4 regions of the Streptomyces sp. WAC 06738 genome follow, and region 2 is predicted to be linked to each of the others. Evidence: riboswitches for the same ligand, from Rfam matches in the RefSeq annotation. Region 2 holds a riboswitch; each other region holds the start of a gene.
The links. A riboswitch is a leader RNA that binds a small molecule or an ion and turns the genes downstream of it on or off. The one in region 2 is predicted to bind cyclic di-AMP.
Positions count from the first base shown of each region.

Region 1: it holds a riboswitch for cyclic di-AMP, as region 2 does, so the genes downstream of both, DMB38_RS26820 (transglycosylase SLT domain-containing protein) here and DMB38_RS11595 (transglycosylase family protein) in region 2, are expected to answer to the same signal.
Region 3: it holds a riboswitch for cyclic di-AMP, as region 2 does, so the genes downstream of both, DMB38_RS20950 (M23 family metallopeptidase) here and DMB38_RS11595 (transglycosylase family protein) in region 2, are expected to answer to the same signal.
Region 4: it holds a riboswitch for cyclic di-AMP, as region 2 does, so the genes downstream of both, DMB38_RS03070 (LysM peptidoglycan-binding domain-containing protein) here and DMB38_RS11595 (transglycosylase family protein) in region 2, are expected to answer to the same signal.

Region 1 covers NZ_CP029618.1:6,070,591-6,078,154, reverse strand. The annotation lists gene DMB38_RS26825 (L-serine ammonia-lyase) at 1-1,359, shown strand, start outside; cyclic di-AMP (ydaO/yuaA leader) riboswitch at 1,838-2,028, shown strand; gene DMB38_RS26820 (transglycosylase SLT domain-containing protein) at 2,032-2,784, shown strand; gene DMB38_RS26815 (alkaline phosphatase family protein) at 2,932-4,209, shown strand; gene DMB38_RS26810 (RNA ligase family protein) at 4,304-6,073, shown strand; gene DMB38_RS26805 (poly(A) polymerase) at 6,073-7,564, shown strand, end outside.
Region 2 covers NZ_CP029618.1:2,769,139-2,776,702, reverse strand. The annotation lists gene DMB38_RS11610 (5-(carboxyamino)imidazole ribonucleotide synthase) at 1-236, shown strand, start outside; gene purE (5-(carboxyamino)imidazole ribonucleotide mutase) at 244-759, shown strand; gene DMB38_RS11600 (dipeptidase) at 849-2,057, shown strand; cyclic di-AMP (ydaO/yuaA leader) riboswitch at 2,298-2,492, shown strand; gene DMB38_RS11595 (transglycosylase family protein) at 2,496-3,680, shown strand; gene DMB38_RS11590 (UDP-glucose/GDP-mannose dehydrogenase family protein) at 3,759-5,099, opposite strand; gene DMB38_RS11585 (LCP family protein) at 5,201-6,544, shown strand; gene DMB38_RS11580 (acyl-CoA dehydrogenase family protein) at 6,656-7,564, shown strand, end outside.
Region 3 covers NZ_CP029618.1:4,750,787-4,758,350, forward strand. The annotation lists gene DMB38_RS20945 (PP2C family protein-serine/threonine phosphatase) at 166-1,482, shown strand; cyclic di-AMP (ydaO/yuaA leader) riboswitch at 1,706-1,881, shown strand; gene DMB38_RS20950 (M23 family metallopeptidase) at 1,893-3,014, shown strand; gene DMB38_RS20955 (VOC family protein) at 3,218-3,583, opposite strand; gene DMB38_RS20960 (endonuclease domain-containing protein) at 3,637-4,473, opposite strand; gene DMB38_RS20965 (very short patch repair endonuclease) at 4,834-5,322, opposite strand; gene DMB38_RS20970 (PrsW family intramembrane metalloprotease) at 5,429-6,748, opposite strand; gene trmB (tRNA (guanosine(46)-N7)-methyltransferase TrmB) at 6,812-7,564, opposite strand, start outside.
Region 4 covers NZ_CP029618.1:778,638-786,201, reverse strand. The annotation lists gene DMB38_RS03080 (SDR family oxidoreductase) at 1-356, shown strand, start outside; gene DMB38_RS03075 (FCD domain-containing protein) at 421-1,245, shown strand; gene DMB38_RS03070 (LysM peptidoglycan-binding domain-containing protein) at 1,328-2,227, opposite strand; cyclic di-AMP (ydaO/yuaA leader) riboswitch at 2,234-2,408, opposite strand; gene DMB38_RS03065 (LLM class flavin-dependent oxidoreductase) at 2,512-3,156, opposite strand; gene DMB38_RS03060 (DUF397 domain-containing protein) at 3,489-3,737, opposite strand; gene DMB38_RS03055 (helix-turn-helix transcriptional regulator) at 3,738-4,598, opposite strand; gene DMB38_RS03050 (ATP-binding protein) at 4,834-5,286, shown strand; gene DMB38_RS03045 (hypothetical protein) at 5,283-5,708, shown strand; gene DMB38_RS03040 (sugar phosphate isomerase/epimerase) at 5,883-6,839, opposite strand; gene DMB38_RS03035 (PQQ-dependent sugar dehydrogenase) at 6,931-7,564, opposite strand, start outside.

The DNA of each region.
Region 1 (7,564 bases), 3.3 Mb from region 2:
GGCCCGTCGAGCTCGCACACGGTCGGCCCGATGCGGGCCTCCCGGATGTTCGCGCGCCGGCTGAAGAACGAGGGCCTGCTGGCCCACACCGCCGCCGTACGCGCCGAACTCTTCGGCTCCCTGGGCGCCACCGGCCACGGCCACGGCACCCCCAAGGCCGTGCTTCTCGGCCTGGAGGGCCACTCGCCGCGCACCGTCGACATCGAGTGGGCCGAGGGCGAGGTGGAGCGCATCCGCGCCACCGGGCGGCTGCACCTGCTGGGCGCCGAGATAGGGCGCGACCACGAGATCCCCTTCGACGCCTCCGCCGATCTCGTCCTGCACCGGCGCCGCTCGCTGCCGTACCACGCGAACGGCATGACGCTGGCCGCGTACGACGCGGACGGCGGGACGCTGCTGGAGAAGACGTACTACTCGGTGGGCGGCGGCTTCGTCGTCGACGAGGAGGCGGTCGGCGAGGACCGGATCAAGCTCGACGACACCGTGCTGAAGCACCCGTTCCGTACCGCGGACGAGATGCTGCGCCGCACCCGCGAGACCGGCCTGTCGCTCTCCTCGCTGATGCTGGAGAACGAGCGCGCCTGGCGCACCGAGGCGGAGATCCGCGCCGGGCTGCTGGAGATCTGGCGGGTCATGCGCGAGTGCGTCGCCCGCGGGACCGGCCGGGAGGGCATCCTCCCCGGCGGCCTGAAGGTCCGCCGCCGCGCCGCCGGCGAGGCCCGCCAGCTCCGCGCGGCGGGCGACCCGGCGGCGCACGCGATGGAGTGGGTCACCCTCTACGCGATGGCGGTCAACGAGGAGAACGCCGCCGGCGGCCGCGTCGTCACCGCCCCCACCAACGGCGCGGCGGGCATCATCCCCGCGGTCCTCCACTACGCGACGGAGTTCGTACCGGGCGGGGACAGCCGCGCCGGGGAGGAAGACACCGCGGTCCGCTTCCTCCTCGCGGCCGGCGCGATCGGCATGCTCTTCAAGGAGAACGCCTCCATCTCCGGCGCCGAGGTCGGCTGCCAGGGAGAGGTGGGCTCCGCCTGCTCCATGGCCGCGGGCGGCCTCGCCGAGATCCTCGGCGGCACCCCGGAACAGGTGGAGAACGCCGCCGAGATCGGCATCGAGCACAACCTGGGCCTGACCTGCGACCCGATCGGCGGCCTGGTCCAGATCCCGTGCATCGAACGCAACGGCATGGCGGCGGTCAAGGCCATCACGGCGGCCCGCATGGCACTGCGCGGCGACGGCCGGCACTTCGTCTCCCTCGACAAGGCCATCAAGACGATGAAGGAGACGGGTGCGGACATGAAGGTCAAGTACAAGGAAACCGCCCGCGGCGGCCTCGCGGTCAACGTGGTGGAGTGCTGAGGGAGTTGGCGAGAGCCTTTCCGGCCGCAGCCGCCAACTTCCCCTCCTCCGCCCGCAATCCGGCGGCGATCCGGAAGGCGTCCTTTTCCCTTGGCCAGTTGACGCCCCTTCGCCCTCATGGGCGAACGGGTTCCCCGCGATGAATTCGTGAATTCCCCTCGCGCATACGCGCCGCCGGACGGTCAAGAACAAACGGACTTGTCGGACATTCCCCGACGAGGCGATACGTACCATTTGAAGGATTCGCCCCCGATCGCCCCGCGCCTCTGACCGATTGGCCCCCTCCGTCCGGTGACGCGAATCACGTTCGGCCGCGGGCACCGGCGGGGGGAATTCACAGTTTCCGTGTTCCGAAAGCGAGTTGCGGACTTCTCCGCTTTCCGCGGCGGCGCCCATCCGGCCTCCGAGCCGGTCCCGTATTGGCCGGACGAGTTCCGCAGCTTGTCCGGACCGGAAAGACATGCTTAAGTCTCCGCCAGCCGGGTGGACGCCGAATCCTGCCGCCATCCGGAAACCGTTCCCTAATGACACACGGCAGGAGCGGGGGACCCATAGGTAAGTCGCCGGTCCGGATTCCGGAACGGCTTGGGGTGAAGTCGCACCGCGGTGCGGCCGGGCATCTCCAGCCCGAACCCGACAGCTCACCTCGCAGGCGCAGGAGGAGAAAGACCCATGCCCGCAAGAGGTAAGCACCGCCGTCCCAAGCTGCGTCTGATCGGCCGCGGCATCACCTTCGCCGGCGTCAGCGGCGTCGCGATCGCCGCCCCGCTGATCGGCGCGTCCTCGGCATCCGCCGCCGGCTCCGTCCCCGCGTCCGCCCCCCAGACCGGCGTACGCGCCGAGGCCCCCGCCGCGGCGACCGCCGGCGCGGCAGCGGCCACCTATGCCGTGGTCGCCGGAGATTCCCTGTCGAAGATCGCCGACAAGGAAGGCGTACGCGGCGGCTGGAAGAAGCTGTACAAGGACAACCGCGAGGCCGTCGGCGACAACCCGCACTTCATCCTCCCCGGCCTTGAACTCTCGCTCGGCGCCAAGGCCGACACGAGCGAGCCGAAGGAATCCGAGTCCGGCCTGAAGACCACGAGCGCGTCCGTCACGAGCTACCCGGACAACCTCGACGGCTGGATCCGGGAGTCGCTCGACATCATGGCCGAGCACGGCATCCCGGGGACCTACGACGGCATTTACCGCAACATCATGCGGGAGTCCGCGGGCGACCCGCAGGCCATCAACAACTGGGATATCAACGCCATCAACGGCACGCCCTCCAAGGGCCTGCTCCAGGTCATCGCTCCCACCTTCGAGGCCTACCACGTACCCGGCACCTCGACCGACAGCTTCGACCCGGTCGCCAACATCACCGCCGCGTGCAACTACGCGGCCGACCGGTACGGCTCGATCGACAACGTCTACGGTCCGTACTGACCCGCCGGAGAGCGCCGGTGTCCCCACCGGCGCTCTCCGCTCCGGCGGTGAAGACCGCGGTGCGTCCGGAGGGCACGGACGCGGGAATTCGCGGCCCGTTCACCCCGTGCTCGCCGGCCGGGAGCGTTTCGCTTCTACGGTCGCGCCATGTCCGCCACCTCTCTGTCCCGACGCGGTGTCCTCGCCGGCGCCGTGGCCGGCGCCCTCGCGTCACCGCTCGCCACCGTGCCCGCGCACGCCGCCCGCACGCGCAGCCTGCTGATCTTCGTCGCCCTCGACGGCTTCGGCATCGACTACCTCGACGGCCGTGCGCCGATGCCCCACCTGACGTCGCTGGTACGGGCCGGCTCGCTGACCACCAGCACCGGCGTGATGGCCAGCATCACCAACCAGTCGTGGACGGCCGTCTCCTGCGGCGCCCACCCGGACCGCACCCGCAACGCCGCCTACTACTACGACGAGGCGGCCGGCATCGCCCGCGGCCAGAGCCGCGACAGCGCGGTCGAGGGCCTCGCCCAGGCGTGGCGGCCGCAGGGCATCCGGATCGGGTCCGCGCAGTGGTTCATCCTCCAGGACAAGGGCACCTCGTACGGCGATCCCGACGGCCTCTACACCCAGCCCGGCGGGCGCATCGGCGCGCGCGTCGACGACGCGATCGCGATGCTCACCGGGCGGCCCGTCGACAGCGGCGGCACGGCGGTGACCCTCACCCGGCGACCGGACTTCCTCGCGGTCTACTCCAGCGACCTCGACGGCGACGGGCACGCGTTCGGGCCCGACGACCCCCGGATGCTCGACACCCTGCGCGAGACCGACGCCGGGATCGGGCGGCTGATCCGGACGGTGAAGGACCTCGGCCTCTACGGCCGGACGACCTGGGTGGTCACCGGCGACCACGGCATGACGGGCTGGAAGACGCCGATGGCGGCGCAGGCGGTCGCCGCCCTCGCCACCGCGGGCTTCACGCCCGAGGTGATCGTCTCCGGCGGCCGGCCGGCGCCGGAGACCGATGCCGTCCTGGTCTCCGGCGGCAGCATCGCCTCCGTGCACCTCCTCGGCGCGGGGACCGCCGCGATCGAGCGTGCCCGCGCGGCGCTCGCGGACACCGAAGGCGTCGCGGCGGTGTTCACCAAGGCGGACCAGGCGGCGCTGCGGATGGCACCGCAGTACGGCGAGCTGGTGCTCGAACTGGCGGCGCCGTACGCGCTCTCCTTCACCCCGCCGGCCGAGGGCTTCGACGGCCGCCACGGAAGCCGCGCGGAGACCGCGGTCCCGCTCATCCTGGCCGGCCACCGGATCCGGCGCGGCCGCGCGCCGCGCGACCCGCGCCACGTCGACCTCGCGGCGACCATGTCGGCGATCCTCGGGGTCGCCCCGCCCGCGCAGTCGGAGGGCCGGGTGCTGCGGGAGTCCCTGCTGCCCTGACCCGGGCCCCCCGGACCGCCGGGTTATTCGCTGGAGCGGCGCCGCCGGGCGCTTCTAGAGTGGCCGGACCCGACCGCGTCACGGAGCCGGACCCATGCGTGTGCACTATCCCCGTACGCCGCATCTTCCCTGGTCGCCGGGGGCGGCCTCGGACGACGTCCGCGCCGGTGACCTGGCCGGGCTGCGGGGGCGCGAGGTCGTGGTCACCGAGAAGCTCGACGGGGAGAACACCACCCTCTACGCCGACGGGCTGCACGCCCGGTCGCCGGACTCGGCGCACCACCCGTCGCGGGCGTGGGTGAAGGGGCTCCAGGGGCGCATCGGCGGGGAGATACCGCCAGGTTGGCGGGTGTGCGGAGAGAACGTCTTCGCGCGGCACTCGCTCGCGTACGAGGACCTGGAGAGCTGGTTCTACGGGTTCTCGGTCTGGGACGGCGACCGGTGCCTGGACTGGGACCGGACGGTCCGGTTCTTGCGGCGGCTGGGCGTGCCGGTGCCGCCGGTGCTGTGGCGCGGGGTGTTCGACGAGCGGGCGCTGCGGGCGCTGCGGCTGGACATCGCGCGCCAGGAGGGGTACGTCGTGCGGGCCGTCGAGGGGTTCGGGCTCGGGGAGTTCGGGCAGCGGGTCGCCAAGTGGGTGCGCCGGGGGCACGTCCAGACCGGCACCCACTGGATGCACGCCGCCGTCGTGGCGAACGGGCTGGGGCCGAAGGCCGCGCTGTGGGCGGTGCGCTCGGGCGGGACCGCCGGTGCCGCGGCGCTGTCGGCGGCGGTGGGCGTCGCGCCCGGAGAGCCGTCCGCGACCGGGGCAGCAGCCGGGAGCGGCGCCGACGCCGCGGAAGCCGCCGTCGCCGACGTGTCCGCGCGGCTGGACGGGCTCGGCCGCCACGGTGACGCGCGGCTGGCCGGGGTGCTGGCGGCCCTCCTGCACGGAGAGCGCCGGGCGTCGCTCGCGCCGCGGCTCGCGGGGCCTCTGGGCCTGCCCGCCGCGCGGCGGGTCGCCGATCTGGTGGGGCTCTTCGCCGCGTTGCAGCGCCCCTGCCCGGACGGCGACCGCCGGGCCGGTCTCGTACGCCTCGCGCAAGCCGCCGACCTCGGGGTGCTGCACGCGGTCGCGGGGGCACTCGCGCGGGACGCGGAGGCGCGGGAGCAGGTGGAGTGGTCGATGCTGCACGCCGAGGACGCCGGGCTGCTCGGCCCGGCGCCGCTGGCGCCGCTGCGGGCCGGGCTGCGGGAGGCGCTCGACGGCCTCGGCTCCGATGCCGCGGACAGGTGCTGGGCCGAGGCGCGGGAGGCGTACGCGGCCGGGCGGATCGCCACCGTCGCGGAGGCGGTGGCGGCGAGTTGGCGGTGGCGCCCGGGATCGTTCCCCCGGCTGGTCCATCTGGTCGGTCCTTCCGGCAGCGGCAAGAGCACGTTCGCCAAGAGCCTCGCCGGGACCGACGCGTACGTCAGCCTGGACGACCTGCGCGAGGCCCGCGGTTCGCGCGCCGGCCAGCGGGCCAACGGCGACGTCCTGCGGGCCGGCCTGGACCGGCTCGACGCGGCGCTGGCCGGCGGCGGGACCGCGGTCTGGGACGCCACCTCCCTCAACCGGCACCAGCGCGCCGCCGTGCACCGGGTCGCGGAGCGCCGCGACGCCCTGGTCACGCACGTGGTCGCGCTGGTCGGCGAGGCCGAGCTGGCACGGCGCAACCGGGAGCGGACGCACCCGGTGCCGCCGGAGGTACTGGCCGCCCAGCTACGCCGGTTCGCCCCGCCCTACCCGGGCGAGGCGCACCGCACCTGGTACGTCGGGGCGGACGGCACGGTCGCCGACGTGAGCGGCGCCCTGGCCGGGGCGGCGGACGGAGGCGAGGCGTGATGCGTACGAGCGACGAGATATACCACCGGGTCCGCTGGGACCCGCGGTTCGATCCGGCCAGGTTCGTGCTGGGGATCAACCAGCGCGGCGCGGCGCCCAAGCGGGTCCCGCTGCCCTCCTTCGTCCCCGGCGGAGACATCCCCTGGCACCGGGTCGTGTTCGTCGAGGCGGACGGCGAACTGCTCTGGGACCGCGCCACCGGGGTGGACCGCATCGACGCCTCCGAGGCCGGCAGGAGGCGCGGCTCGCGGCTGCTGCGCGCGCCCTTCTTCACCGCCAGGACACCCTTCCGGTGGGAACCGGGGGCCGGCTGGCGCCCCGCGGACGACCCGCCGTCCGCGGCGGCGGGGAGCACGGCGCGCGTCCGGGTCCTCACCTGGAACACGCTGTGGGACCGGTACGACGGCGGCCGCATCGAGACCGCCCGGCGCCGTCCGCTGCTGCTCGCCTCCCTGGCGGAGGCCGGCGCGGACGTCATCGCGCTCCAGGAGGTCGAGCCGGACCTGCTCACGCTGCTCATGCGGGCCCCCTGGGTCCGCGCCGGCTACACCCTGGGCACCGACCCGGGCGGCACGGACGTCGCCGACTGCGGGCTGCTGCTGCTCAGCCGGCTGCCCGTACGGGAGGCGGGGTGGCACGGGCTCGGCCCGCACAAGGCCGTCACCGCCCTCACGGTGGATACCGGCGGGGAACCGCTCGTCGTGGCCACGACCCATCTGACCAGCGACCACTCCGACGACGGCCCCGCCCGGCGGCGGGCCCAACTGGGCAGGATCGCCGAGGGACTCGGCGCCGTGGCCGGCGACCTCGTCCTGGCCGGCGACTTCAACGACGGCGGCGACGCGCCCGCCGCCGCGCTCGGGCTGCGGGACGTCTGGACGGAGGTCCGCGGCCCCGGCGACCGGACGCCCACGTTCGACCCGGGCGTCAATCCGCTGGCCGCCGTCTCCTCGCTCTCCGGCCGGGCCTCCCGGCTGGACCGCGTCTTCTTCCGCCCCGGGCGGCTGCGCGCGGCGGGGGCCGTCCTGCGGGGCGATTCGCCCGCGGCGGACGGGCTGTACGTCTCGGACCACTACGGCGTGCAGGCGGACCTGGAACCGGCCGCCGCCGGACCCGCCATCGGCGCCCTCTCCCCCGGACCCGCCGCCGCCGAAGCCACCGCCGGGCGCGCCCCCGTACCGGCCGCGGCGAGCGGGGCCGAGGACGCCCGGGCACGTGCGATCGTGCGGCGCCTCTCCGAGGCGCTGGGCGAGGGCGTCGTCCACCTCGCCGGATCGCGGCGCATGGGCTGCGCCCTGGCGGGCGCGGACCTGGACCTGGTCGCGGCGCTGCCCGGCGCCGTCGATCCCGCCGCCGTACGGGCCCGGGTGACCGCCGCGCTGCCGGACGCCACCCGGGTGCGGCAGGTGACCGGCGCCCGCGTGCCGGGCCTGCGGCTGCGCGAAGGTGACCTGGACGTCGACCTGGTGGTCGTCGCCACCGGAGCCGTCG
Region 2 (7,564 bases):
CGCGCGCGCCCTGGACGGTGATGGCGAACGTCCTCGGCGGCGACTACCCCGACATGTACCCGGCGTACCTGCACTGCATGGCCCGGGACCCGGGGCTGAAGATCCACATGTACGGCAAGGACGTGAAGCCCGGCCGCAAGGTCGGCCACGTCAACACCTACGGCGACGACCTGGCCGATGTGCGCGCCCGCGCCCGCCACGCCGCCGACTACCTGCGGGGGACGATCACGGAATGAGCACCGTATGAGCGCGGAGAACGGCCCGCTGGTCGGCATCGTCATGGGCTCCGACTCCGACTGGCCGGTCATGGAGGCGGCGGCGCAGGCCCTCGACGAGTTCGAGGTCCCGTACGAGGTCGACGTCGTCTCCGCGCACCGGATGCCGCGCGAGATGATCGCCTACGGCGAGGAGGCCGCGTCGCGCGGCCTGCGCACCCTCATCGCCGGCGCCGGCGGCGCCGCCCACCTCCCGGGCATGCTCGCCTCCGTGACCCCCCTCCCGGTCATCGGCGTCCCGGTCCCGCTGAAGTACCTCGACGGCATGGACTCCCTGCTCTCCATCGTCCAGATGCCCGCCGGCGTCCCGGTCGCCGCGGTCTCCGTGGCCGGCGCCCGCAACGCGGGCCTCCTGGCCGCCCGCATCCTGGCCGCCCACGACGAGGACCTCCGCGCCCGGATGACGGCGTTCCAGGAGGACCTGAACCACCAGGCCCGCGACAAGGGCGCCCGCCTCCGCCGCAAGACCACCCGCGCGGACTGACACACCGTCCGATCCGGGCCCGGTCGTCCGGCTGTCAGCCTGCGCGGATAGCGTGTGTCCCACGCTATCCGCGCAGGGAGGACGACCTTATGAACGGCGAACTGCTCGCGCGTGCGCGCGAGGTGCTGCGGGCGCACCCCGTCGTCGACGGGCACAACGACCTTCCCTGGGCCCTGCGCGAGCAGGTGACGTACGACATCGACCGGCGTGACATCGCCGTCGACCAGCGCGCGCGGCTGCACACCGACCTCCCGCGGCTGCGGGCCGGCGGGGTGGGGGCGCAGTTCTGGTCCGTGTACGTGAGCGCCGACCTGGCCGGGGACGCCGCCGTGAGCGCGTGTCTGGAGCAGATCGACGTGGTGCGGCGGCTCGCCGACCGCTATCCCGGGGAGCTGCGGCTCGCCGTGACCGCCGACGAGGTGGAGGCGGCGCGGGCCGACGGGCGGATCGCCTCGCTGATGGGGGCCGAGGGCGGGCACTCCATCGCCAACTCGCTCGCCACCCTCCGCGCCTTCCGCCGGCTCGGCGTGCGCTACATGACGCTCACGCACAACGACAACACCGATTGGGCCGACTCCGCCACCGACGAGCCGCGGCACGGCGGGCTCACCGCCTTCGGCGAGGAGGTGGTGCGCGAGATGAACCGGGTCGGCATGCTCGTCGACCTCTCCCACGTGGCGCCCTCGACCATGCGCCACGCGCTGCGCGTCACCGAGGCGCCGGTCGTTTTCTCCCATTCATCCGCTCGGGCCCTGTGTGACCACCCGCGCAACATTCCGGATGATGTGCTGGAAATGCTCCCCGCCAACGGCGGTGTGGCGATGGCCACGTTCGTGCCGAAGTTCGTCCTGCCCGCCGCCGTGGCGTGGACTGCGGAGGTGGACGAGCACATGACCGCCCGGGGCCTCGACCCGTTCGGCGCGGACGACGAAGCGGTCCGCGTACGGCGTGCGTTCGAGGAGGCGCACCCGCGGCCGCAGGCGACGGCCGCGACCGTGGCGGATCATCTGGATCATATGCGCGAAGTGGCGGGAATCGACCATATCGGTATCGGCGGCGACTTCGACGGCACGCCGTTCACGCCGGAGGATCTCGCGGACGTGGCCGGTTATCCGCATCTCGTCGCCGAGCTGCTGCACCGCCGTTGGTCGGAAGAAGACCTGGCCAGGCTCCTGTGGGCCAACGCGCTACGGGTGTTGCGCGACGCCGAGGCGGCGGCGCGCGAAGTGGCCGCCCGGCGCGGCCCGTCGATCGCCACCATCGAACAGCTCGACGGCCCCGCGAAGGTCCAGGGGTGAGCAGAGTGACATAAGTCACTCACAGAATTCTCATCTCGTGCGGCACCGCGCCCGGCTCCTCATTTATCGACAAGTCTCTACCGGAGAGGGGAGATTGGGGAGCGCCACGGGATGGGGCGATTGTCGGGCTGATTCCGATGTGATGTGGGGAACGGCCTTGATGACGTTTCACAGCTTGTTCTGTTTTCGGCTGTGTGATTACGGTGCTCGGCGTGCTCGCGCCACCGATGCGGGTACCTCGTCGCCGTAACGCCGAATCCTGTCGGCGGCGACGGGCAGGCACTTCAGCTTTCACGGCAGGAGCGGGGGACCCAGGTAAGTGCCGCACCGCGCGCGCAAGCGCGGGACGGCTTGGGGTGAAGCCATGCTCCGCATGGCCGGGCATCTCCAGCTCGAACCCGACAGCTCACCTCGCAGGCGTCGGAGAGGAGCATGTCCATGTCCGCACGCGGACGTCACCGTCGCCTGGGCCGGATAGCCCGGGGCAGCAGGGCCCTCATCGTCACCGCCGGCAGCGCCGGCGTCGCCATCCCGCTCATCGCCGGCGGCCACGCCCAGGCCGCCTCCGTCGACACCTGGGACCGCGTGGCCCAGTGCGAGAGCGGCGGCGACTGGAGCATCAGCACCGGCAACGGCTTCTACGGCGGCCTGCAGTTCGTGCAGAGCACCTGGGAGGGCTACGGCGGCACCCAGTACGCGCCGCGCGCCGACCAGGCCACCAAGGAGCAGCAGATCGAGATCGCCGAGAAGGTCCTCGCCTCGCAGGGCCCCGGCGCCTGGCCGGTCTGCTCGGTGCAGGCCGGGCTCACCCAGGGCGGCCCCGCCCCGGACCTCTCCACCGGCGGCGGCGAGGAGAGCGAGCCCGAGGCGCAGCCCGCCAAGGACGAGGCCCCGAAGCAGGAGAAGGCGCCGGAGAAGAAGTTCAAGAAGGCCGGCAACTACACCGTCGTCTCCGGTGACACCCTGTGGGACATCGCGCGCAAGCACGGCATCGAGGGCGGCTGGCAGACGATCTACGAGGGCAACAAGGACGTCATCGGCGACGACCCGGACCTGATCTTCCCCGGTCAGGAGTACGAGTTCGACGGCGGCGAAGAGGTCACCCTCGAGGAGCCGGAGACCACGTCGGCCCAGCCGTCCTCCGCGCAGGAGGAGAAGCCGGCGGCCGAGGAGCAGCAGGAGGAGCAGTCCGCCGAGGCCGCTCCCGCGGGCGGGTTCTCCGCCCCGATCGACGCCGGTCTCTCCACCGCCTACCGGGCCGCGGGCGGTTCCTGGTCCAGCGGTTACCACACCGGTGTCGACTTCTCCGCCGGCACCGGCACCCCGGTCAAGGCCGTCACCTCCGGCACCGTCGTCAAGGCCGGCAACGGCGCAGACGGCGGCGCGTACGGCATCGCCGTCGTGATCAAGCACGACGACGGCCACTACAGCCAGTACGCCCACCTGTCGTCCACCTCGGTGAGCGTGGGCCAGAGCGTGGGCGCCGGCGACCAGATCGGTCTCTCCGGCTCCACCGGCAACTCCACCGGGCCGCACCTGCACTTCGAGGTGCGCACCAGCCCGGACTACGGTTCCGACGTCGACCCGGTCGCGTACCTGCGCGACAACGGCGTCTCCATCTGAGGGTCCCCCGCAGGCGCAACCCCCCGTTTCCGGCGGAACGGGGGGTTCGCCGTGTCCTGCGGCCCGGAGCCGCCCGCGCTACGCCGCCGGGCGGCCCATCGCGCGGAAGGTCCAGCCCGCGGCGCGCCACGGCACCGGGTCGAGCGTGTTCCGGCCGTCGATCAGGTGCGGCCGGGAGACGACCTGCGCGAGCTGCCCGGCGTCGAGGGCGCGGAACTCCGGCCACTCGGTGAGGTGCAGCACGAGGTCGGCGCCGCGCAGCGCGTCCTTTGCCGACTCGGCGTAGCGCAGGGTGGGGAAGACGCGGCGGGCGTTGTCCATGCCCTTCGGGTCGTAGACGGTGACCTGGCCGCCCTGGAGGTGGATCTGCCCGGCGACGTTGAGCGCGGGGGAGTCGCGCACGTCGTCGGAGTCGGGCTTGAACGCGGCGCCCAGGACGGCGATGCGGCGGCCGAGGAAGGTGCCGCCGCAGGCTTCGCGGGCGAGTTCGACCATGTGGGCGCGGCGGCGCATGTTGATCGAGTCGACCTCGCGGAGGAACGTGAGCGCCTGGTCGACGCCGAGTTCACCGGCGCGGGCCATGAACGCGCGGATGTCCTTGGGCAGGCAGCCGCCGCCGAAGCCGATCCCGGCGCGCAGGAACTTCTTGCCGATCCGGTCGTCGTAGCCGATCGCCTCGGCCAGCTTCACCACGTCACCGCCCGCCGCCTCGCAGATCTCCGCCATCGCGTTGATGAACGAGATCTTCGTGGCGAGGAAGGAGTTGGCGGCCGTCTTCACCAGCTCGGCGGTGGGGTAGTCGGCGACCACGAACGGCGTACCGGAGTCCAGCGGCGCGGCGTACACCTCGCGCAGCACCTTCTCGGCGCGCTCGCTCGCCACGCCCACGACGATCCGGTCGGGGCGCAGGGTGTCCTCGACGGCGAAGCCCTCGCGCAGGAACTCCGGGTTCCAGGCCAGCTCGGCTTCCTCGCCCGCCGGGGCCAGCTCGGCCAGCCGGCGCGCCAGCCGGGCCGCGGAACCCACCGGCACCGTCGACTTGCCGACCACCAGACAGGGGCGGTCGAGGAGGGGCGCCAGGGTGTCGATCGCGGCGTCGACATAGCTCATGTCGCAGCCGTACTCGCCGTGCTTCTGCGGCGTGTTCACACAGACGAAGTGCACGTCGCCGAAGGCCGCCGCCTCCTCGTACGACGTGGTGAAGCGCAGCCGGCCGGACGAGCCCCCGACGCCGGAGACGTGCGCGCGCAGCAGGTCCTCCAGACCCGGCTCGTACATCGGCACCCTGCCGGTGGACAGCAGCTCGACCTTTTCCTCGACCACGTCCAGGCCGAGCACGTCGAAGCCCAGCTCGGCCATCGCGGCGGCGTGCGTGGCACCGAGGTAACCGGTGCCGATGACGGTGATCTTCAAGGTCATGGTCCCGAGCATAACGGCGGGCTCCACCACACCCGCCTGGGCAACCATGGGCCCGGGTGCGGAGTCTGACTCATGAGCGTGCACCAAAGGGAGTGGGGATCGTGGCGAGGCAGCATCTGGACGGAACGGGCAGCGGAACCGACGAGCCCGGTACGCCGCGCGCCCGCGAACCGGAGGCGCCGTACGCCGGGGACACGTCGACGGCGGCGCACGCGGCCTACGTGGACGCGGCGTTCGCGCCGGGCGCGCAGGGGACACCGGGAGCGCCGGGCGCACTCGGGGACGGGCCCGGGGGACCCGACGGCCGGGACCCGCTTGCCGGCCCGGCGACCGGCCCGGCTGCCGACCCGGCGACCGGCCCCGGCGGCCCGGACGACCCCGAAGACCCCGCCGGCGCCCCCTCGCACGCCGCGCCCCGCCGCCGGATGCGCCGCGGCCGCAAGGTGCTCCTCGGCGCCGTGATCATGCTCTTCGCCGGCGTGCTCATGGTCGCCGGCGGCCTCTGGTGGGCGTACGAGCACTACACCGGGCGCGTCGACCGCATCCCGAACGCCTTCCCGACGAACGTGCCGGAAAAGCACCGGCCCGCGCCGTCCAAGGGCGGTGAAACGTACCTTCTCGTCGGCGTCGACGCCCGCTCCGACCTCCCGCTCACCGGCGACGGCGCCGGTGAGCACACCTGGAAGCCGGGCGCGCAGCGCAGCGACACGATGATGCTCGTCCACCTCCCCGAGGGCCGCGACGGCGGCTACGTCGTCTCGCTGCCCCGCGACTCCTGGGTGAACATCCCCGGCCGGGGCGACGCCAAGCTCAACGCGGCCTTCTCCTACGGCGGCCCCCCGCTGCTCATCGACACCGTGCAGCGCATGACGAAGGTGAAGATCGACCACCTCGCGGTGATCGACTGGAGCGGCTTCAAGCGGCTCACCGACGCCGTCGGCGGCGTGGACATCACCATCGACGAGACCACCCCGCGCCGCAACGGCGGCGGCGAGTGGACCGCCGGCACCCACCACATGGACGGCAAGACCGCCCTCGACTACGTACGTGAACGCCACGGCCTGCCTCGCGGCGACCTCGACCGCACCCAGCGGCAGCAGAACTTCCTCCGCGCCGTCATCACGGAGACGATGTCCTCGGACAACTTCTCCAACCCGCTCAAGGTCAAGCGCCTGCTGGACGCGGTGACCGCCACCGTCAGCGTCGACGACCGGTTCTCGGACGGGGCGATGCGCGACCTGATGTGGGACATGAAGGGGGTGCGCTCCGGCGACCTGGTGTTCATGAACGCACCGGTTGCCGGCCTCGACATGATCGAGGGCCAGTCGGTGGTGCTGCTGGACGACAAGGCGGGCGACCCCCTGTGGGAGGCCATGCGGAACGACACCATGGCGCAGTACGTCGAGAAGTACCCGACCGACCGCCTGGGCGGCACGGCACCCTGAGCCGGGCCCCCGCGCCCCCTGTCGCCAACATCACGTAGGTCCGCTCGCCGCGCACGGCATACCATCAGAACTACTTAACGGTAGTTAGCATGCGCGGGAATGGAGAGAGCCTTGGCAGGAGCGCCCGAATTCGACCTGTACCGCCCGGCCGAGGAGCACGACATGCTCCGCGACGCCGTACGCTCGCTCGCCGAGGCGAAGATCGAGCCCTTCGCGGCCGAGGTGGACGAGGAGGCGCGCTTCCCGCAGGAGGCACTGGACGCGCTCGTCACCAACGACCTGCACGCCGTCCACGTCCCCGAGGCGTACGGCGGGGCGGGCGCGGACGCGCTGGCGACGGTCATCGTCATCGAGGAGATCGCCCGCGTCTGCGCCTCCTCCTCCCTGATCCCGGCCGTCAACAAGCTGGGCTCGCTGCCCCTGATGCTCTCCGCCTCCCAGGAGCTGAAGGCGAAGTACCTGACGCCGCTGGCGCGGGGCGAGGCGATGTTCTCGTACTGCCTCTCCGAGCCCGAGGCCGGCTCCGACGCGGCCGGCATGAAGACCCGCGCCGTACGGGACGGCGACTCCTACGTCCTCAACGGCGTCAAGCGCTGGATCACCAACGCGGGCATCTCCGAGTACTACACGGTGATGGCCGTCACCGACCCGGAGAAGCGCTCCAAGGGCATCTCCGCCTTCGTCGTCGAGAAGTCCGACGAGGGCGTCTCCTTCGGCGCCCCGGAGAAGAAGCTCGGCATCAAGGGCTCCCCCACCCGCGAGGTCTACCTCGACAACGTCCGCATCCCCGCGGACCGCATGATCGGCGCCGAGGGCACGGGCTTCGCCACCGCGATGAAGACCCTCGACCACACCCGTATCACCATCGCCGCCCAGGCCCTCGGCATCGCCCAGGGCGCCCTGGACTACGCCAAGGGCTACGTCCGCGAACGCAAACAGTTCGGCAAGCCGGTCGCGGACTTCCAGGGCGTCCAGTTCATGCTCGCCGACATGGCCATGAAGATCGAGGCCGCCCGCCAG
Region 3 (7,564 bases), 2.0 Mb from region 2:
CACACCCTGGCCGCGATGACGCCCGAAACGCCACCTGTAACCCGCCTGGGCCCCGCCCGGTCGCCGTCCCGCCCGGGACGCGGAACCCTGAGGGACGACGCCAAGGGCCCGCGTGTCGGCCGCACGGGGAGGACAGCGCAGGAAGGGCCGCGCAGGAGAGGGCAGGTGCAGCCGGTGCGGGAGGACGGCGCGCAGGGCGCGGGGCAGGACGAGGGCGGCCCGCGCGAGGGCCGCGGCTCGCACGGCGCGAAGCGCGGCTCGTACGGCGAGGGACGCGCCCCGTACGAGAACGGGCGGGCCTACCGCGTGGGGAACGGTGCGCTGGACCTGATGGTCCGGTCCAGCCGCCCCGATGCCACCGGCGGTGAGCGGCGGGTCCGCTGGGCGCTGCGGTGGCTGCCGGCCGCGCTCATCGTCGTGGGGGCGGTGTTCTTCTGGTTCACGCCGGAGGGGCTGAGGTCGTCGCCGGTCTTCGAGACCACCCCGCTGGTCGCCGCCGCGCTGCTCACCCTGCGCGGCACCATCGCCGTCGCCGTCGCCGCCCTGGTGGTGGACGTCGCGCTCGAAATCCTCAACGGCACCGCCACGAGGCCCGACGCGCTCACCCAGATGGTGTCGCAGGCCGTGCTCGGCGCCCTGGCCATCGGCATCAACCTCCTCATCCAGCGCAACTACCGCCGGCTGACCTCCGCCCGCCACGTCGCCGTCGCCGCGCAGCGCGCCGTGCTGCCGAACCCGCCGGACGGCTTCGGCACGCTGCGGGTCGCCGCCCGCTACCAGGCCGCGGACGCCGACGCCCGGATCGGCGGCGACCTCTACGCCGTGCAGGAGGGCCCGTACGGCGTGCGCTGCATCGTCGGCGACGTACGCGGCAAGGGGCTGGAGGCGGTGGAGTCCGTGGCGGTCGTCATCGGCGCTTTCCGGGAGGCGGCCGAGGAGGAGGCGGGGCTCGCGGGAGTCGCGCGGCGGCTGGAACGCGCGCTGCAGCGCCAGGAGACGGGGCGCAGCGGCCTCGACCGGGTGGAGGGGTTCACGACCGCGGTGCTGGCGGAGGTCGACCGCGAGGGCGGCGCGCTGCGGCTGCTCAACCGCGGCCATCCGGCGCCGCTGCTGCTCGGGCCGGACGGCGCGGCGCGCACGCTGCACCCGCGCGAGCACGCGCTGCCGCTGGGCATGGGCGACCTGGGTACGTGGCCGGACGAGCTGATGGAGGAGGCGTTCCCGCCGGGCGCGGCGCTCGTCCTCTTCACGGACGGCGTGACCGAGGCGCGGAACAAGGCGGGCGTCTTCTACGACCCGCTGACCCGGCTGGACGGCCGGCTGTTCGACGGGCCGCACGAACTCCTGGACGCCCTCCTGGACGACGTGACCCGTTATACGGGCGGAAGGATCGCGGACGACATGGCGCTCTTCGCCCTCGCCCGCTCCCGTACCCCGTTCGCGGAGCCGCCGGACTCGCCCCCGGCCGCACACGCTCCGTAGTGGAACAGCGCCCCTCCGCATAACAACTGATGCACGATCAGCTAACGACCGGACCTCACTGCGCGTAATCAGGGCGTCAACTTGTCCGTTTCCGCTGGTGCATGCCCGGATCGTCCGCGGTAAAGCACAACTGAATAACGGGAACGACTTGGAATCGAACGCCGTCGTCCGCTAGCGTGCGGTAACGCAGCGCGGTCGTCACTGCCGTCGCAAGAGGCGGCACCGTGCGCCGTCGCCGAATCCCGCACGAGTCACAACTGCAGCAACGGCAACACCTAGGGAACCGGGGAACCACCACCTTGGGGTGAATCGGGCCAACCTCCGCGAGGAGGCGGCCCGTAGGAGACCTTCCTGCTCCGAACCCGTCAGCTAACCCGGTAGGCGAGAAGGAAGGAAAGGAGTACGCCTTCGTGGCGTCCTACAGGTCTGGGCCTGGCTACGGCCATGGCTATGACGATTACGGCTACGACGGCTATGCGCCCGGCGGCTACGCCCCCGAGGGGTATGCGCCCACCGGTTACGCCGCCGAAGAGCCGGTCGACGAAGTCCTCCCCGAGGACGACCTTCCCTCCCGCGGCCGTCGGCGCCTTCCCCGGCAGCGCGGCGGCAGCATGGCGCGCAGCGGCGCCGTACTCGGCGTGGGCGTCTTCGCCGCCGTCGGCGCGGGCAGCATGGCCACGGCGCAGGAGAAGCCGCCGGTCGCGATATCCATGCCCGACCAGGTCGACACCGTGGCGAACCGGATAAGCGCCCAACTCCCGGACGCGGAGAGCCTGCCGGGCGTCGGCGAGCTGATGCCGAGCGAGGAGGAGCCCGCTTCCGACTCGGTCGTCACCACGGCTCCGCTCACCCAGGTCAGCTACGCCAGCGACACCGACACCGCGAACCAGCCCGCCGACTCCGGCGAGGCGCTGCGGGCCCGCATCCTGGAGCAGGCCGAGCAGCAGCAGGCGGAGGCCGACGCCTCCGCCCGCGCGGCGGCCGAGGCCGAGGCCGCCAAGCAGGCGGCCGAGGAGGCCGCCGAGGCGAAGGCGGCGGAAGAGGAGCGCCAGCGCCGCCTGGAGGAGGAGCGCCGCCGCAAGGCGGAAGAGGAAGCCCGCCGCAAGGCGGAGGCGGAGCGCCTCGCCAAGCTCGCCGCCAGCTACGTCGCCCCGGTCGCGAATTACACGCTCACCTCGACGTTCGGCGAGTCCGGCGACATGTGGGCCGCGGGCCACACGGGCCAGGACTTCGCCGCCTCCACCGGCACCCCGGTCAAGGCGGTGCACGGCGGCACGATCACCGAGGCCGGCTGGGCCGGCTCGTATGGCTACCGCATCGTCCTCACGCTCGAGGACGGCACCGAAGTCTGGTACTGCCATCTCTCCTCCATCATCCAGTCCTCCGGCGAGGTGACGACCGCCGACGTCATCGGGCGCGTGGGCGCCACGGGCAACGTCACCGGCCCGCACCTGCACCTTGAGGTACGACCCGGCGGCGGGGACGCAGTGGACCCCCTCGCCTGGCTGCGCAACAACGGCGCCCCGGTCTGATCCACCCGGCGGGCCCAGCGCCCCGGCCCCCACGGCCGGGACGGGTACCCGCCGCACGGACCGCTAGCCCCCATAACCCCTCTCCCACGTCTCCGGCGTGCCCGAACGCAACTTCCCCCGTGGCGTACGAGCACGCACCGAGACCGCCGGCGGCCCTGGTGGCCGACCCCCCGACACCAGGGCCGTCGGCACTTTCCCGGGACCTACTCCCCGGGCCCGCAGAGGCAGAACGGATGCCCGGCGGGATCGGCGAACACCGGACAACTGCCCCCCGCCTCCGAGAGCCGCGTGGCCCCGAGCCGCAGCGCCAGCTCACCGGCGGCGGTGGAGTCGTCGACGCCGAAGCAGATGTGCATCTGCTGCGGGTAGGTGCGGTCGAGGTCGGGCCAGAGCGGCGGCCGGTAGCCTTCGACTTCCTCGAAGGCCAGCCGTGGAAAGCTCTCTTCGTCCTTGGCGATCACCATCCAGTCCTCGCGGATGACCCGCATGCCGAGCAACTGCGTGTAGAAGTCGGCGAGCTGACGGGCGTCGGCGCAGTCGAGCACGATGTTCCTGACGTAGGCGTCCATGGCGGCAGCCTGCCACGCACGGCGGACACCGCGGGGAGACCAGCGGCGGCGATTCAGGCAGCCGCGGTGGCAGCGGCAGGGCGGGATCCCCCGGCGGCGATCTCACCCAGGGCGGCGCGGATGGTGTGGAGCATCCGCTGGGGCCGCTCGAAGGCGTCGGTCGCGGTGAACCGGAGCATGCGCCGGACCTCGGGGCAGCGCCCCAGGTCGTTGAAGCGCTCGATGTCGGCGAGATGGGCGGCCCGGCTGCCGTGGAAGCCGTAGCCCTCGATCTCGACGACGAGCCCCGCCGCCGGAAAGAAGAAGTCCACCCGTATCCGCCGGCCGTTGGGCGCGGTGAACGGCACTTGGCTGAGCGGCCGCAGCCCGGCGTCGTACATCCGCAGCCGCGCGACGGTCTCGGCGGGGGACCCGGAGCGAGGATCGACGAGCGCCAGCCGCTGCCGCGCCTGGACCACACCCCGCCGCTGCCCGATACCGGCAAGGGCCTCGGAGACCGCATGCAGATCGGTCACCTGCTCCCGCCACCGCCGCGGCCACCCTCCGCCGGGCGCGAGCGGCCGCCGGGTCAGGGCGGACTCCACGGCCACGAGCGCGGCGTCCCGCTCGGCTGTACGCAGCAGGTCGACGAGGGTCCGCGCGGCGCCGGTCACACGCAGCCCCGCGACACTGACGATCTCGTCGTCACTCAGGGCGGTCCGATGCAGCAGGCACCCCTCGGGCGCCCGCCCCCGCGCCCGCACGTGCGTGAACTCGGGCCGCACGGCGAGGACTTCGACCCCGAGCAGATGAGCCGCGGCACTGTGACTGACGACCAGCTCCGGCCGCCCGGCCTGCGCCACCCGCAACCGCAACCGCAGGTCAGGAACCCGCCCCGGCTCCACCCACACCCCGGCCCGAACCTTCCGCCACCCCTCTTTCCGCAACCGCCGCACCAACACCCCGGACGACCACCCGGCCGCCAAAGCCTCGGCACACACCAACACCCCACCGTTCCCAGCCGCCAACGCCCCCAGCGACCCAAGTTCCCCCGTCATGCCCCCACCCTCCCCCAAATCCCCACCCCCCGCTTCCCCTGTGGATAACTCCCGCTCGAGGGCCTGCCAATCCGGGGCTGAGATCACAAGGTAGTGCCGTCAGGATCTGGGGCTGTCACGCATGAGAACAACACCGAACACGGCGTCCATCGAGGCCCATTCAAGGCGGCCGGTGATACCTGCAGGGGCGGGCATCCGGTGCCTCCAATACGCTCAGGACCCGGATCTGAGACGCTTCTTCTTGAGGGGCGCCCGCCGCCTCTCGGCTACAGCCTCCGCCACGCGTTCCGCACACTGGGACGGATCTTCGTGCTCCCAGAAACGCAGGATCATCCAGCCAGCGTTCAGAAGGCGTTCGTCGGTATCACGGTCGCGGTTTACGTTTCCAGCCACTTTTTCAGACCAGTACCCGGAGTTGGTCCGAGGGGACACGTAGTGCTCAGGGCATCCGTGCCAGTAGCAACCGTCGACGAACACGGCGACCTTGGACGGCCGGAACACCAGGTCGGCCGTTCTGCGCAACTCGGGCAGAGGGCGCGCCGCGACACGGTAGCGCAGCCCTTTGGCGTGGAGCTTTTGCCGTAGCAGCTTCTCGGGCTTGGTGTCCCTGCTGCGGATCGCCTGCATATTTCGGCGGCGGGCCGCCGATGAAGCCCACGAACCCTCCGGGGGCAACCACGTCGACTCCTCTTCTGGCGTCACGGCAGCTCGTTCCATCATGCGGCTACGGGACAGAGCCCAATGGCCACCCACGGGGCTCCTGAGTGTGCCAGACGATCGAAGCCGAGCCTGGAGCGGGGTGCAAGTTTCAAGCAGCATTCGAGGGCTGTGGGCTTCGCGATGGGGGCCAGGGGGTGGGGTGGGGTGGGTTGGTGGTGTAGGCGGCTCTTGTTAGGGCGGGTTGGGCTATCGCCTTGTTCTGCCACATCGTCGTCAGCAGCGCCTGTTCGCGGGTCGCGTAGTCCTTCGCCGGGCGGCCCTGCGTCGCCTGGGCGCGGAGCAGGGCCAGGGTGGTCGCCGCGCGTTCGTAGTCGGCGACCGCGCGGCGGGCCTCGTCGCCGTGGGCGTGGCGGGCCAGGCTGCGGGCTATCTTGCGGATGCGTAGCGAGGAGAGGGCCACCGGTTCCGCGGGGACCAGCCAGCCGGCCTGGGCGTAGGCGGGGAGCTGGGTGCGTATCGTGCGGAGTTTGCCGCCGCGGGACCAGACCGCCAGCCACACCAGCAGGCCGAACACCGGCGCCATCACGAAGGCGTACGCGCCGAGGAAGGCGTAGCCGTTCATCACCGCCGAGCCGTTCCACAGCGCGTGCATCGCGATCGCCAGCAGCAGGCCGGCCACCGGCAGGACCACGCGGCGTACGCGCTGGCCGGCGACCGTCATGGCCGCCAGGCCGAAGCCTATGCCCGCCATCGCCGTGAAGAGCGGGTGCGCGAACGGGGAGAAGACGATCCGGGCGATGAACGTCACGGTCACCGTGGCCAGGGGGCCGGAGTCGCCGAAGGTCTGGTTCTCCTCGTACGCCCTGCCCAGGTAGAGGATGTTCTCGGTGAACGCGAAGCCCGTGCCGATGATCCCCGCCAGCACCAGGCCGTCGACCAGGCCGGAGAAGTAGTGCCTGCGGAAGAGGAACAGCAGCAGTATCGCCGCCGCCTTCGCGCTCTCCTCCACCACCGGCGCCACGACCGCCATCCCCCACAGGTCCGCCTCGCGTGACGACGCCGTCGGCAGGCCGGTGGCGATCCAGCGGGCGGCGAAGGTGTTCGCCAGCATGGCGACGAGCGTCGCGGCGAAGGCGCCCCAGGCGAACGCGAAGACGCGGTAGCGCCACGGTCCCGGCGCCACCCGGTCCAGCCACAGGAAGCCCGCGATCAGCAGCGGCACCGGCAGCAGCGCCAGCCCGCCGCCCAGGAGCATCCCGTGCGTGCCGGTCTCCGTCCACACCAGCCACAGGATCGCCAGCCCCGCCAGCGTCAGCACGGTCCCCACCGCGCCTATGCGTACGCCCCTTCTGCGCCAGAACCGCCGGCCGGCGGGAGGGGTGTGTGCGGTGGGTTCCGCCGCTTGGGGGCGCGCGTCCTCGTACTCCGGGCGCGGGCCGAACTCCTCGGGCTCCCGCGGCCGGGTCATGAGCTGAGCGCCTTCGTACCGCACCCTTCGACCCTAGCCAGTCCTCCCGCCGCGCGCGACGGGCTATTTATCGCTGATGCGGCGGAAGAGCAGATCGTTCACGATGTGCCCCTTTCCGAGCCCCTGCCCCTCGAAGCGCGTACGCGGGCGGAAGTCCGGCCGCGGCGCGTAGCCGCCGGGGTGGGTGTTCTCGAAGTACGGTGACGCCTCCAGCGTCTCCAGCATCCACTCCGCGTACGGCTCCCAGTCCGTCGCGCAGTGCAGCACCGCCCCGGGCGCCATCCGCGACGCCGCCAGCGCCAGGAACTCCGGCTGGACGAGCCGGCGCTTGTGGTGCCTCTTCTTGGGCCACGGGTCCGGGAAGTAGATCCGCATCCCGGCGAGCGCGGCCGGGGGCAGCATCTCGCGCAGCAGGATGACGGCGTCGCCGTTGCCGATGCGTACGTTCGTCAGGCCGCGCTGCTCGATGAGCCGCAGCAGGTTGCCCTGGCCGGGGGTGTGGACGTCGACGGCGAGGATCCCGGTCGCGGGGTTGGCGGCGGCCATGTCCGCGGTCGCCTCGCCCATGCCGAAGCCGATTTCGAGGACGACGGGGAGGCCGCAGAAGAGGTCGTCGAGATCGAGTACGGACGCGCCGTCGATGTCGAAGCCCCACTTCGGCCAGAGCCGCTTCAGGGCCTCGCCCTGCGCGAGGGTCACGCGGCTGCGGCGCGGCACGAAGGAGCGGATACGGCGCTCGTTGTGCGGCCCGGCGGGCGCGGGGGCGGGGCCGTCGGGGAACCTGGGCTGGGGACGATCGTGCTGATCGGAGTGGTC
Region 4 (7,564 bases), 2.0 Mb from region 2:
CGGGCGCCGCGGTGCTGGTCTCGTCGGTGCACGCCAGGCACGGCATCCCCGGCCACCCCGCGTACGCCGCCGCCAAGGGCGGGCTGCTGTCGCTCGCCGGCCAACTCGCCGTCGAGTACGGCCCGTCGGTGCGGGTGAACACCGTGCTGCCGGGACCGGTGCTCACCCGGCTCTGGGACCGCGTCCCCGAGGAGGACCGCAGGGCCAGCGCCGCGCAGACCGCCGCGGGGCGGCTGGGCGCGCCGGAGGAGGTGGCCGCCGCCGTCGCCTTCCTCGCCGCGCCCGAGGCGTCCTACGTCACCGGTGCGAGCCTGGTCGTGGACGGCGGCTGGAGCGTCGTAAAGTCATCGGCCTGAGCCGGGGCGCCGCGGGGGCGGCGGAGCACGGGCGGGCGGGGAGCCGAGGGAGGAGCGAGCGGGCATGGCGGGTTACGCGCGCCGCGGGGTGCACGGGCAGACGGTGGAGACCCTCGCGCACCGGGTGCTCGGCGGTGAGATCGCCGAGGGCGCCACCCTCGACCTCGCCGCCCTCCAGGCCGAGCTGGGCGTCAGCCTCACCGCGCTGCGCGAGTCGCTGAAGGTGCTGGCGGCCAAGGGCATGGTCGACGCCCGGCAGAAGCGCGGCACGTTCGTCCGGCCGCGCGCCGACTGGCACCTCCTCGACGCCGACGTGCTGCGGTGGCGCTTCGAGACCGCGGGCAGGCAGCAGGGCGAGGGCGCCGCCGCGCGGGCCGCCTCCCCGCTGCTGCGCGACCTGGACGAGGTGCGCGGGATCGTCGAGCCCGCGGCGGTCCGGCTGGCCGCGGTGCGGCGCACCGACGCGGACCTGGCGGCGCTGGAGGCGGCGCTCACGGCGATGGCCGGGGCGCGGGACGGCGCGGCCGAGGCGGTCGCCGCGGACCTCGCGTTCCACCGCGCCCTGCTGGCCGCCTCGCACAACGAGCTGCTGGAGCGCATGGACCAGGTCCTCGCCAGCGGGCTGGCCGCCCGCGACCGCCTGGTGCACGGCCCCGGACACCACCCGAGCGACCCCGTGCCCGGCCACCGGGCCGTGCTGGCGGCGATACGGGCGCAGGACCCGGACGCCGCGGAGGCGGCCATGCACCGGCTCCTCGCCCAGGCGGCCCGGGACCTGGCCGAGTTGTCCGCCGGTGAGCCCGGCGGTGAGCCCGCCGGGGGTTCCACCGGGGGTTCCGCCGCCGAGCCCGCCGGTGGGTCCGCGGCGGAGCGGGCGGGCGGGGCGTAGCCCGTACGACGAACGCGCCCCGCCGCGCGGACGGATCCGCGCGACGGGGCGAGGGAGACTCCCGCAGGCCAGGGCCCCGGGATCAGTACCAGTTGTTCGCCTGCCAGAAATCCCAGGCGCCGCACGGGCTGCCGTAGCGGTCGTTCATGTAGTCCAGGCCCCACTTGATCTGCGTGACCGGGTTGGTGCGCCAGTCGGCGCCGGCCGAGGCCATCTTGTCGCCCGGCAGCGCCTGCATCAGGCCGTACGCGCCGGAGCTGGGGTTCGTCGCGGTGTGGTCCCAGCCGCTCTCGCGCTCCACGATGCTGCTGAAGCAGGTGAACTGGTCGGCGGGCACGATCTCCCGAGCCGCCGCCTGGATGCCGGACTCGGTGGTCGGGACGCTCGCCTGCGACGCCTCGGTGGCGCCCCCGGAGCCGCCGGAGCCCTCGGACGCCGACGAGCCGTTCGGGTCGATCGACTTGTCGACCTTGCCGCCCTCGGTGTCGACGCGCAGCTCGGTGCCGACCTTCAGCGCGGCCGGGTTGTCGCCGATCGCCTTCTCGTTGTCGACGTACACCCGCTGCCAGCCGCCGGGCACGTCGTACTTCGCGGCGATCTTGGCCAGCGTCTCGCCGGCGCCGACGGTGTGCTCGACGTAACGCTGCTGCTTCTGCTCGGTCTTGGCGGCGGTCTGGTCGGCCTCGGCGGGCTTGCTCGCGGCCTTCCCGTCCCCCAGGTCCAGCTCCTGGCCCGGCAGGATCAGGTGGGGGTTGTCGCCGACGGCTTCCTTGTTGGCCTCGTACAGCCGCTGCCAGTCGGGACCGAATCCGTTGTCCTCTGCGATCTCCGAGAGGGTGTCGCCCTTCTCGACCGTATAGGCGTGCGCGGCGGTCGCCGCGATTCCGCCGGCGACGGGCAGGGCTATGCCCACCCCCGCGGCGGCGGCATAGCGGCGGGTGGAGCGCGACTTGGGCGCGCGCCGGGTGCCGGTTCCGGCCATGTTGGCTCGCTCTTTCTCCGACGCCTGCGAAGTGAGCTGTCGGGTTCGGGCTGGAGTTGCCCGGCCGCGTCGTGCTGTGCGGCTTCACCCCGAGTCGGGGAGTGCGGTGCGGTGCTGCCACCGTGCTCCTGCCGACGGAGAAGTGGTTCCCCCGCTCCTGCCCGAACGGCTGTGGGGACGACGGTTCCGGGCTCCGACGGGCAGGATTCGGCGTACCGGAGCGCGGTGCTCGCGTGTGCGAACGACTCGGACACTAGGAGATCGAACGGCAGATCACAAGCGGATCACGGGGATCCATGCGGACTCTGACGCTCCGTGGTGACGCGCGCACCCGTGGGGCGGTTGGGGCGGGTGTGACGTTCGGCACGCACGCTGAGGCGCAGCGCCTCCAACAGGGGCTGCCCGGCCGGTACGACGAGACCGTGCACCCCGCGCTCCGCGGCGCCGGCGAGCGCGGTCCGCCAGGCGCCGGGACCCGCGGGCACCGCCGCCGGGGTCCAGCGTCCGGCGCCCGGCTCCTCGTAGCCGGGTCCGGCGGGGGCGAGCCGGCGGAAGGCGGGCACCGTCGGTGCGACGGCGCCGAGTTCGGCGCACCGCCGGGAGTCGGCGGCGAGCGCGAGCCGGCCGCCGCTGAGCAGCACCACGGTGGCCAGCGCCCGGGCCAGCAGCGCCGCCTGCGGGACGTTGTCGGGCAGCGCGACGACCAGCCGGGCCCGGCCGGTGGCGGCGGCCAGGGCGGCGGCGAGCGCCAGCACGTCGTGCGCCGGGTCGGGACCGCCGTCCAGCCACAGCGCGTCGGCGCCCGCCGAGTCGTACGCCGCGCACTCCGCCAGCCAGGCCGCGGGCTCCTCCGGCAGCCGGGGGAGCAGCACCCCGACGCGGACCGCCGGCGGTTCCGCGCCGGCGGACGGGGGTGGAGATGCGCTCATCGCGGGGCCTCCCCGGGGCTGACGAGGGCCATCGGGGGCATACCGTACGCCCATACCTTGCGGAAGGCAGCGGTGCGGACACCCACGGTTCATGATTTCTGGAATTTCATCTGCCGTGCCCCCGGGCGCCGTTGCGCGCCCGTACCCCGGCAAACGCCGAGGGAGGGGACCCCCCCGGGGTGTCCCCTCCCTCTCTGTGCTCCCGGCCGGTGGCCCACGTCAGTGCGGGTGGGCCACACCCCCGTTCGCCGGGATGGGCTCGCCGTCCGGCTCGGACGGCGAGTGGACCGGGCGGCGCGGTCGCCGGTGCGCGGGCACCGCGCCTGACGCGGTCACGCCGGGCTCCGCGACAGCAGGAAGTCGGCTTCGCCGGCCTTGGCACCCTCGATGAACGCGTCCATTTCACCGGGGGTGTAGATGAGGGCGGGACCGTCGGGGTGCGCCGAGTGCCGTACCGCTATGCGGCCGTCCCGCAGCTTCATGGCCTCGACGCAGTTGCCGCCGTTGCCGCCGCTCCACGGCTTGTGCCAGCCCTCCGTGCCGAGGTCCGCCGCCGGCATGCCGTTGTAAATGCGTTCCATTCACAGCTCCTTGCGGAAGTCCCGGAGGATTTCCTTCGTGCGTTCTGCCGTCGCCGCCTGGGCCGCCATGTGGTCCAGGGCGGCGAGGTGTGTGGCCACCTCGCGCCGGCCGTCGAGGTAGACGGCGCCGGTGAGGTACTCGGTGTAGATCATGTCCGGCAACTCGGGCATGGCGAACCGGAAGAGGACGAAGGGGCTGTACGTGCCCGGGTGGTGGCCGGTGCGGAACTCCGCCATCTGGAGCGTGACGTTGGGCAGCGAGGCGACGTCGAGGAGCCGGTCGACCTGCGCGCGCATCACTGCGGCGTCGCCCACCGGGCGGCGCAGGACCGTTTCGTCCACGATGACCCAGAAGCGGGGCGCGTCCTCGCGGGTGAGCAGGTCCTGGCGCTTCATGCGGAGCGCGACGTGCCGCTCGATCTCCGCGGGTGCGACCCGGCCGAGGGAGCCGACCTTCAGCACGTGCCGCGCGTAGTCCTCGGTCTGCATCAGACCGGGCACGAAGTGCGGCTCGTACGACCTGATGAGCGACGCCGCGCCCTCCAGGCTCACGTACATGCTGAACCAGTCGGGCAGGATGTCGTGGAAGCGCTGCCACCAGCCGGGCTCGTTGGCCTCCTCGGTGAGCGCGACGAAGGCGTCGATCTCCTCCCGGTCGATGCCGTACGCCTGCAACAGCAGTTGCACGTACGGAACCTTCAGCGCGACCTCGGCGGTCTCCATCCGGCGCACGGTGGCGGGGGCGACGCGCAGGGTCTTCGCGGCTTCCTCGCGCTTGAGCCCGGCCCGCTCGCGCAACTCCTGGAGCCGCTTGCCGAGCACGACCTGCCCCACGGTCGGCGCAGACCGCGGTTCGCTCACGCCATACCTCCCTGTCGGAACTGCCTCAAGCAGTGTGCCACGCCCCGGGCTTGGCGAACACAGTGCAACGGCGACTCTGAAAAATTCACAGTGAGGGTTGCCAAGTGGCGGCGGCAGGGCCATAGTTTGGGATGTGAGCCAGTCCACACAGCCGCATCAGACGGGGGTCGTGACACAGGATCCCGGCTTGCCGGGATTCCGTTCGGGGGCCGGTGCGGTGCGGTGCGGTTTCGAGGTGCCAGGTCGGGCGGACGCCGTTACGGTCGCCCGCCGGCTGGCCCGCGAGCAGATGTGCCGCTGGGGGGTGGAGGGCGAGGTGGGGGAGACCGCCACCCTCGTCCTCTCGGAGCTGGTGACCAACGCACTGCTGCATACGGAGAGTCGGCGCATAGGGTGCGAACTGCGCTGCAGCGCCGACCGCCTGCGGCTGGCCGTCACCGATCAGGGTGTCGAGCCGGGAAGCCTGCGGGTGCAGCGGTCGTCCGCGGACGAGCAGGGTCGGGGGCTCCTGCTCGTCACCGCGGTCAGCAGTAGCTGGGGGGCATACGACGCGCGGCCCGGCCCGGGTCTGGTGGTCTGGGCGGAGCTGCAGCGCGAGGTGCCGGCGGCCGGGGGAGCCGCCGCGCCGCGCGTTTCCGGTTCCCGTACCGGGGCCGGCCCAGCCGCCGGCGAGCGGGCGGCCGGATGATGCGCACCGAGCCCGGCGGCCGGCTCCCGCTGGCCGTACCGGGCGCGGGAGCCGCGGCCCTCGGCTGCGACGCGGTGGGTGTACCGCAGCGGATCGGCTACGACGTCATGGGCCGGCTTCCCCGCGTGGGCTGCGTCTTCGCCGACGGCAGCCGGTGGTGGTGGATCGTGCCGGCCGGCGCGGGTCTCGGCCTGCAGTGGCCGCGGAGCGTGCACTACGCGCCGGGCGCCGATATCTCGGGGGCGGCCGCCGGCACCGGCGGGCCGGCGGCCGTACCCCGGCTGGTGCACCGGCCGGCCGACGGGGTCCCGTACACGCCGCCGATCCCGCTCTTCCTGGCGGTCTGCCGGCGTACGGGCGTCGAGCCCGCCTGGTCCTGCGACGTCGCCCTGGCCGCCGCGGGCCGCAGCGACGCCGCCTGAGCACCCGCGGCGGCCCGGCCGGCGGGCACCTCCTTGTTTCGGTTGCGGGGGAGGAGCCCGCGGCCGGCCCGCCGCGGGAATGACGAACCGCGGGCCGCGCCGCCGGTGGCGGCGCGGGTCCCGCGGATCGTGTCGTTCGTGCGTGCGGTGGCTACCGCGCGGTGCCGGGTTTCCTCAGTCCCGGCTGCGCAGCGCGACCATCGCGTCGTAGCTGGCCTCGGCCGCCCGGATCGAGCCCTGCGGCTCCTGCGGAGCGCGGTCCTGCTCCCAGAAGTACAGCGGCAGCCCCGGCGCCCGCAGCCCGCTGAAGAAGCGGCGGAAGTCCAGCTCGCCCTGGCCGAAGACGACGTCGCGGTACTGGTTCGTCAGCGCCGGGTCCCGCACGCCGTCCTTGACGTGGAAGGCGATGTAGCGCTGCGGGGCGGCGTTGACGTAGTCCAGCGGGTCGAACTCGCCGAGCTGGTCGCGGAACCTCACCGAGGCGCCGAACGCCCAGAGGATGTCCAGCTCCAGGAAGACGTACCGCGGGTCGGTGCCGCTGAGGAAGAGGTCGTGGCGCCGCTTGCCCGGTACATCGGTGACCGGGCCGAACTCGTTGGTGTGGTTGTGCTGGTAGATCTTGAGCCCGTAGCCGCGGGCCACCTCGCCGGACTCGTTGAAGCGGTCGGCGCCGGCCTGGATCTCCGCCGCCGTACGGCCGGGGAAGTCGCTGGCGGTGCCGACGTAGTCCATGCCGAGCGCGGCGGCGTTCTCGAACTCCCGCTCGCGGGTGCTCGCGTTGAGCAGCGCGTCGAGCCCGATGTGGGCGCCGCCGGCGCACAGCCCGTTGTCGTCGAGGAGCTTGCGGAGCTTGGGGACGGTCATGTCCGGCTCGGCCGGCGAGGTGTAGCCGGCGAACTCGATGTGCTTGTAGCCGATCGCGGCCAGCTCGGTGAGCACGGGTGTGAAGCCGCGCTGCTGGATCTGGTCGCGGACGCTGTAGAGCTGCAGGCCGATACGGCCCCGGGGGATCAGGCCGCCGCGGCCGCCGGCGGCGGCGGGGGCCGCGAAGGCCCCGGCGCCCGCGGCCACGGCGGCGGTGCCGGCGGCGGCCCTGAGGAATCCACGGCGGTGCAGGCTGGATTTGCTCATGTCGGATCTCTCCTGCGAAGTTCGGGTGTGGATGTGGTGGGAACCGCGGGGTGGCGTACGTGCGCACGCCACCCCGCGCCGTAGCGGAAGGTCAGCCGACGATCTTCATGACCGCCCGGTCGCTGCCGGTGAGGCCGCCCGGGTCGGTGTACTCGGCGACGAACACGCCGGTGACGTTGCCCTCGGACGGGTCGTGTCCCGCCACGGGCTCGGTCTGGATCGTGCCGGTGCAGCCCGCGGTGGTGCTCTGCGGGTGGCCGTGCGCGTCATGGCCCACGATGTAGTGCACCTGGACCTTGCTGCAGTCGACCTCGGCCTCGTCGGTCACCGTGACCTCGAACTGCACCGCGTCGCCGAAGTGGAACTCCTGCTGGTTGACGGGCTTCACGAGGGTGACGACCGGGGCCTGGTTGCCCACGGTGATGTCGACGTCCTTGTACGCCGCCCGGCCCTTGCTGTCGGTGACCTTCAGGGCCGCCTTGTAGGTGCCGTCCTCGGTGTACGTGTGCGAGGGGCTGACGTCGGTGGAGTCGGTCCTGCCGTCACCGTCGAAGTCCCAGGCGTAGCGCACCGTGTCGCCGTCCGGGTCGGTGGTGCCGGCCGCGGAGAATCCGACGGTCAGCGGCGCGAGGCCCTTCACCGGCGTGGCGGTCAGCGCGGGCTTCGGCGCGTGGTTGCCGGTGCGGCCGATGTAGTCGATCCGCGAGAGCTGCGCGTCCGGGTTC